DNA from 2 places in the Bradyrhizobium commune genome. Region 2 is predicted to be linked to the other one. Evidence: predicted binding sites of a transcription regulator. Region 2 holds the regulator's gene; the other holds the start of a gene.
What was found. Region 2 encodes LexA, which represses DNA repair genes until DNA is damaged. Its sites were predicted from a motif close to TGTTCNNNNTGTGTTCNG; they were not measured.
Positions count from the first base shown of each region.

Region 1: recA (recombinase RecA) is a predicted target of LexA. The motif match lies at 1,182-1,199, and genes of this name have one in related genera.

Region 1 is NZ_CP061379.1:2,731,717-2,735,128, forward strand. Features, by position in the region: gene IC761_RS12835 (hypothetical protein) at 125-853, shown strand; gene recA (recombinase RecA) at 1,292-2,380, shown strand; gene IC761_RS12845 (hypothetical protein) at 2,582-3,412, shown strand, end outside.
Region 2 is NZ_CP061379.1:3,604,843-3,608,254, reverse strand. Features, by position in the region: gene IC761_RS16970 (molybdopterin molybdotransferase MoeA) at 274-1,485, shown strand; gene lexA (transcriptional repressor LexA) at 1,662-2,363, shown strand; gene IC761_RS16960 (hypothetical protein) at 2,539-2,745, shown strand; gene IC761_RS16955 (hypothetical protein) at 2,941-3,375, shown strand; gene IC761_RS16950 (ComEC/Rec2 family competence protein) at 3,383-3,412, opposite strand, start outside.

The sequences.
Region 1 (3,412 bases), 870 kb from region 2:
TGCTGACGGCCATAAAGCATTTATCCAGATTGCGCGCAACAGCGAGATTGAGTTAGTGGATAAATTTATTCCTTGATGTATCCCGCCGCCTCCGCTATATGGAACCGAACCATTGGAGGGCCGTATGGCTAAAATACGTAGTCCGAACTACCCGAGCATGTCCCTTGGCCCGGCGTTGGAGGCGGTGCGCCCGGCTTATGAAAAAGAGCACCGAAACAAGATGGCGCGCTCTGTGCTCGCCAAGCATATGGGCTATTCAAGCCTCAACGGTCGCGCCCTTGGTAAGATCGGCGCGGTGCGTGCATATGGTCTTATCGAAGGCTCAGGGGAAGAATTGCGGATCAGTGATGATACAGTAAAGGCCTTGATGGCTCCCGCAGGCTCCAGCGAACGAACGGAGGCGCTAGGGCGCCTCGCCAATCGGCCTCAGTTGTTTCAGGAACTGACGAAAGAATTCCCCAACACGTTGCCCAGCCTCGATAACCTGAAATACGCCCTTATCAAACGCAACTTCATTCCGGACGCCGCAGAGAAGGCGGCAAAATCCTATCTCGCTACTATGAACCTTGTAGGCGGAATCCAAGACGAGTATAATCCTCCCGATGACGAGGAGGAAAACTCCGATATGAATGAAGCTCAACTGGCGGCTGACGCGAAGCGCCTGCTCGACACACCTGTGCACCTGATCAAGAAACCAGTGCAGGAGGTTTTTAATCTGCCGGAAGGGACGGTTACGATCACGTTTCCGCAGCGGCTCTCAGTCGAATCCTATCAGGACATGGAGGATCAGCTGGAGTTGCTGCTCCGTCGCGTCAAACGGCAGATCGCCAAAGACGACGAGGCCGCCAACTAAGGCGGCCTCTCTAGTTAATGACGGTGGACAAGTCAGTCGGTTGCCATCCCTTCTGTGCCTTTAGCGTTTGAGCGATAAACAGTCGCTATCCAACAATCGGTCCCGCCAGTACATCACCAGCGCTCGCTTAGCCGCCGCACTTAAGCCGGGGGATCGCACGAGCGATCACTTACGGTTTTGTTCCCGGCACAGCCAAAAGTTTGGTCATAGAAACCTCCTTTATTGGCTGAGTTCCAATTCGGTTCCGGCCGTTAAGTTCAAATCAGTCCACCGTGATTTTCAAACTAGGCCACTGAGGTCGGAAACAGGCCAGCACCAAAATCCGCAAAAGAACATATTGCGAACCTAGAACAAATAGTGTACATTGCTTTTATCGACGAGCCGCCCCGCCAATCGTTTGTCCCTCGCGCGAATCCTCGCCATAAGGAGCACGACCCAATGTCCACCACTGCCCTGCGTATCGTCGAAGGATCTTCCATGGACAAGAGTAAAGCTCTCGCCGCCGCGCTCTCCCAGATCGAGCGGCAGTTCGGCAAGGGCTCGGTGATGAAGCTCGGCAAGAACGACCGCTCGATGGATGTCGAGGCGGTCTCCTCGGGCTCGCTTGGGCTTGATATCGCGCTCGGCATCGGCGGTCTGCCGAAGGGGCGTGTCGTCGAGATCTATGGGCCGGAATCCTCGGGCAAGACCACGCTGGCGCTGCACACGGTGGCGGAAGCCCAGAAGAAGGGTGGCATCTGCGCCTTCATCGACGCCGAGCACGCGCTCGACCCGGTCTATGCCCGCAAGCTCGGGGTCAACATCGACGAGCTCCTGATCTCCCAGCCCGACACCGGCGAGCAGGCGCTGGAAATCTGCGACACGCTGGTGCGCTCGGGTGCGGTCGACGTGCTGGTGGTCGATTCGGTTGCGGCGCTGGTGCCGAAGGCCGAGCTCGAGGGCGAGATGGGCGATGCGCTGCCGGGTCTCCAGGCCCGCTTGATGAGCCAGGCGCTGCGCAAGCTCACCGCCTCGATCAACAAGTCCAACACCATGGTGATCTTCATCAACCAGATCCGCATGAAGATCGGTGTGATGTACGGCTCGCCGGAAACCACGACCGGCGGCAACGCGCTGAAATTCTATGCCTCGGTCCGCCTCGACATCCGCCGCATCGGCGCGATCAAGGAGCGCGACGAAGTCGTCGGCAACACCACCCGCGTCAAGGTGGTCAAGAACAAGCTGGCGCCGCCGTTCAAGCAGGTCGAGTTCGACATCATGTACGGCGAGGGCGTCTCCAAGATGGGCGAGATCCTCGACCTCGGCGTCAAGGCCGGCCTCGTCGAGAAGTCCGGCGCCTGGTTCTCCTATGACAGCCAGCGCCTCGGTCAGGGCCGCGAGAACTCGAAAGCGTTTTTGAAGGCCAACCCCGACATCACGGCCAAGATCGAGACCGCGATCCGCCAGAACTCCGGCCTGATCGCCGAGCAGATTCTCGCCGGCAGCCCCGAGCGCGACGCCGACGGCGAGGAGCCCGGGGACGAGTAAGCCTTGAAGCGCGATGAGATTGGGATGAATCGTCATCGCGCTTCAGGTTGTTGTTTGAGCATGATCTTCTCGGAAAACCGCTTCGCACTTTTCCGGATCATGCTTTAACGCGAAAATCTTTCGCGAGGAGCGGGCGCTGAGGACGTTGAGTTGCCGACGTCGTCAGTGCCCGTTTCGTTTTGGGCGTGTTAGGCCGTGAGCATGACGCGACTTATTCTGACAACGGACTCGTCCACCGCCGGTGCTCTGCAACGCGCCGGGCTTGCCGATCTCGTCATCCCAATCGAGCGCCGGCTGGTCTGGGGGCCGTTGCCGCCCCCTGCGGAGCTCGACGCGTTCTTTGCGCCGCGCACGACGCAGCCACACGGGCATCATTGGCTGGACGATACGCCGTCCTGGCGTCTCGAAGAATCGGGCGCGAAAGACCGGGGATTGATCGAATTGTCCGCGGAATATGAGGCGGTCGAGTTGTGGATGGGGCCGGAGCGAAATGCGCAGTTGATTCTACTCTGGCTGCTCGACCATTGCGGCGGCGAGAGAGCGGCGGTCTCCAAACTGGTGATGCGTCAGTTGGCTATCGCCATCGGTGATGTCGATCCAGCACAACTCGCCGGGCTGGGCCCTCCTGCCATCACACTCGCGCAAGATCACCTTGAACTGGCCGGTGCCGCTTGGCGCGCCTATCGCGCGCCGACACCGCGGGCCTGGTTTGACCTGCTCAAAACGGATTTGAGCCTGCTTCCGCGGCTTGAGCGGTGCGCGGTTGAACTGCTCGAAGAGCTTCCGCGCCCCGGTTCGGGCCTTGGAGCCACGGAAGCGCGGATCCTGGACTTGGTAGCGCCGGGCGATGTGCAGCCCTTCGACGTCTTCCCGGGACATCAAAGGCGCAACGAGCGGCAAGTGTATGGATATTGGGAAGTCGGAGCCCTGCTTGACGGGCTCGCGCGGTGCGAGAGACCGGCGGTGTCGGGCCTGGATGAGGGCCCCTTTTCGCTGGACATGCACAACGATTCAACCCGCCTCGATCGGTAC
Region 2 (3,412 bases):
CTCGGCCGATGGTGGCGGCGCGAACGATGTCGGCGACTGTGTAGGCACGGGCCCGCAGCCGGTAGCACCGGTGCCGAGATTGGCGGATAATCCGAACAGCCGCCACTGGCCGCTCACGGGTGCCAACAGCAATTCGAAATTGACTTGGGGAAATTGACCTGGGTCGGCACTGACGGAAAGACTCCTGCCGGCGGCCGCCCCTTTTGCCTCAGCCCCTCCGCTCAGCTAGAACCTTGCCGACCAAGTTTCTTCGATTTGTAGCGGGAGTTCACCGTGGCCCTCATGCCGGTTTCCGATGCGCTTGCTGCCGTGCTCGCGGGCGCGGAGCCATTGCCTGAGGAGACGATCGCGCTCGACGATGCCTTTCATCGCGTGCTTGCGCGCGATGTTGCTTCAAAGCGCACGCAGCCGCCGCAGGCGATGTCGGCGATGGACGGCTATGCCGTGCGTGCAAGCGATGCGGCAGCGATCGATTCGCAGCTCACCGTGATCGGAGAGGTCGCGGCTGGCCGGCCGTTCGCGGGAACCGTCCGCGCCGGCGAAGCGGTGCGGATCTTCACCGGCGGCGTCGTTCCCGATGGTACCGACGCTGTCGTGATCCAGGAGGACACCGTCACTGACGGCAAACGCATCACGGTCAAGGAGGCCGCCGTCACCGGGCGGCACATCCGCCCCGCCGGAATCGACTTTCGCGAGGGCGACGTGCTGTTGCGCAAGGGCGCCCGGTTGACCGAGCGCGATCTCGCGCTCGCCGCCGGCATGAATCATCCAAACCTCGCTGTCCGCCGCCAGCCGAAGGTCGCGATCCTCGCGACCGGCGACGAGCTGGTGCGGCCGGGCACCACGCCCGGCCCCGGCCAGATCGTCTATTCCAATGGCTACGCCCTGCACGCGCTCGCCCGCCGCGAGGGTGCCGACACCGTCGACCTCGGGGTCGCCGCCGACACCCTGGAGGCGACCACCGCCGGCATCCGCCGCGCGCGCGAGAGCGGCGCCGACATCCTGATCACCACGGGTGGCGCTTCCGTCGGCGACCACGATCTGGTCCAGCACGCGCTCAAGGCCGAGGGCGTCGCAATGGCGTTCTGGAAGATCGCGATGCGGCCGGGCAAGCCGATGATGCACGGCCGGCTCGGCGCGATGCGCGTGATCGGCCTGCCCGGCAATCCCGTGTCGTCCTACGTTTGCGGTTTCCTGTTCATGGTGCCGCTGATTCGCGCGCTGTCGGGCCGCTCCGTGATTCACCACCGCCGCGAGCACGCCGTGCTCGGCCGCGATGTCGGCGCCAATGACCAGCGCGAGGATTATCTCCGCGCGCGTCTGGTAGAGCGTGACGACGGCACGCTGATCGCCCTCCCCGTCGATCATCAGGATTCCTCGCTGCTGGCGAATCTCGCTGCGGCACAGGCACTTCTCGTGCGCGCGCCATTCGCGCCGAAAGCCGAGGCAGGCTCGCCTTGCGCGATACTGCGCCTGCCGCTCTGAAAGCCCGCGCCACACGCGATCCGCCAACTTTGCGGCGTTCACGCTAAATTAAGCAGTTGCGGAACACATATCGAACATATAGTGTCCGTTCATGATTTGTTTCGAGCATCTAGCGGCTTAATGCCGAACTGAACGTCTCGGAATCGAACGACATCAACCGGGGGATTTTGGTCGAGATGCTAACGCGCAAACAATACGAGCTTCTGCGGTTCATCAGCGAGCGGCTGAAGGAAAGCGGCGTGCCGCCCTCCTTCGACGAGATGAAGGACGCGCTCGACCTGCGCTCCAAATCGGGTATCCACCGCCTCATCACCGCGCTCGAGGAGCGCGGCTTCATCCGGCGCCTGCCCAACCGCGCCCGCGCCATCGAGGTGATCAAGCTGCCCGAGCTCCAGGCCGCCGCCGGTAGCCGCCGCGGCTTCACGCCGAGCGTGATCGAGGGCAACCTCGGCAAGGTGCGCACGACCTCCAGCCCGCCGGCAGACGACGGCGAGCGTCCCGTTGCGGTCCCCGTGATGGGCCGCATCGCGGCCGGCACGCCGATCGAGGCGTTGCAGACCCGCAGCCACACCATCAGCGTGCCGCCGGACATGCTCGGCTCGGGCGAGCATTACGCGCTCGAGGTGCGCGGCGATTCCATGGTCGAGGCCGGCATCCTCGACGGCGACATGGCGCTGATCCAGCGCAACGAGACTGCCGACACCGGTGACATCGTGGTGGCGCTGATCGACGACGAGGAAGCAACCCTGAAGCGCTTCCGCCGCCGTGGCGCTTCGATTGCGCTCGAGCCCGCCAACGCCGCCTATGAGGTCCGCATCCTGCCGCCCAACCGCGTGAAGATTCAGGGCAAGCTCATCGGGCTTTACCGCAAATACTGAGAATGCTGCGGTTGGCAACTGCGCATTAACGATTGGAGCGGACGATTGTCCGCTTCGGCTGGATAGTCTTTCTGGTTTTGCACAGATTATCCGGCCACCCCTTCAGCGCTACATCCCCGGCACACCGCACGAAGCACTCCTTGCTTCGCGGATTTGAAAGGCCGAGGAGACAACCATGCGCAAGATCGTTCTGAGCACAGTCACGATGGCGTTGATCGCAGCATCGGCGCCGCAAGTTTTCGCCGCCCAGTCGCAGCGCCATGCCCGCAAGGCACCGGAGACGACGACCAGCGAACAATTCCGCAATGCCCGCAATGCGGTCGAGCAACCGTCGCAGCCTGCCTGGCAATATTCGGGCTGGTCGGCGCCCGCTGGCCGCTAACTTACTCGCATCGCAGAATGCAGGTGAACAGGCTTTGTTCCTCGCGGATTCGAAAAAGATAATGTGATCGGAGCTTGCGGACCCGCAGCCGCAGATTCGCCCACAACCAAGCAGACGCTTGCAGGCTTCCACTCTGATAGGGGCCTGCGCCTCAGAAGAGGCGCGGGTGCTCTATCCTGATTGAGGAGCACCCCGATGTGTGACTACAGCCTGCACGCCGTCGCGACGCGGCCCGCCCAGATCGGCGAGACGATCGTCACGACAACCTTCCGCGGCACCTCGACGCGCGGCTTCGCTTCCGAAGCCGACATGTCCGTCGCGGTCTGCCTGCTGCCGGGAACGGAGCTCGCCTTCGCCGACAACGTCCGCTACGACAATCGCTGGATCTGGACGCGCACCATCAACTCCCGCGTCGGCAAGTTCGGCAGGATCGATCCGCACATTCCCGATCGCCATCACGATGCGATCGAATTCCCCGACGGCAAGTACGTGCTCGTGACACAGCTCGTCGAAGGTCAGCGCGCAACCGTGCTGCAATTGCCGGTGACCCAGCCGGTCGGCGAGCGTGAGCACGTGCCGCAGACCATCGCCGACAGGCAACCGATCATCACCCGCCTGCCGATCGGCTGAGAAGATTTCAGTCTTCGGCCTGCAGGTCGGACTCCGA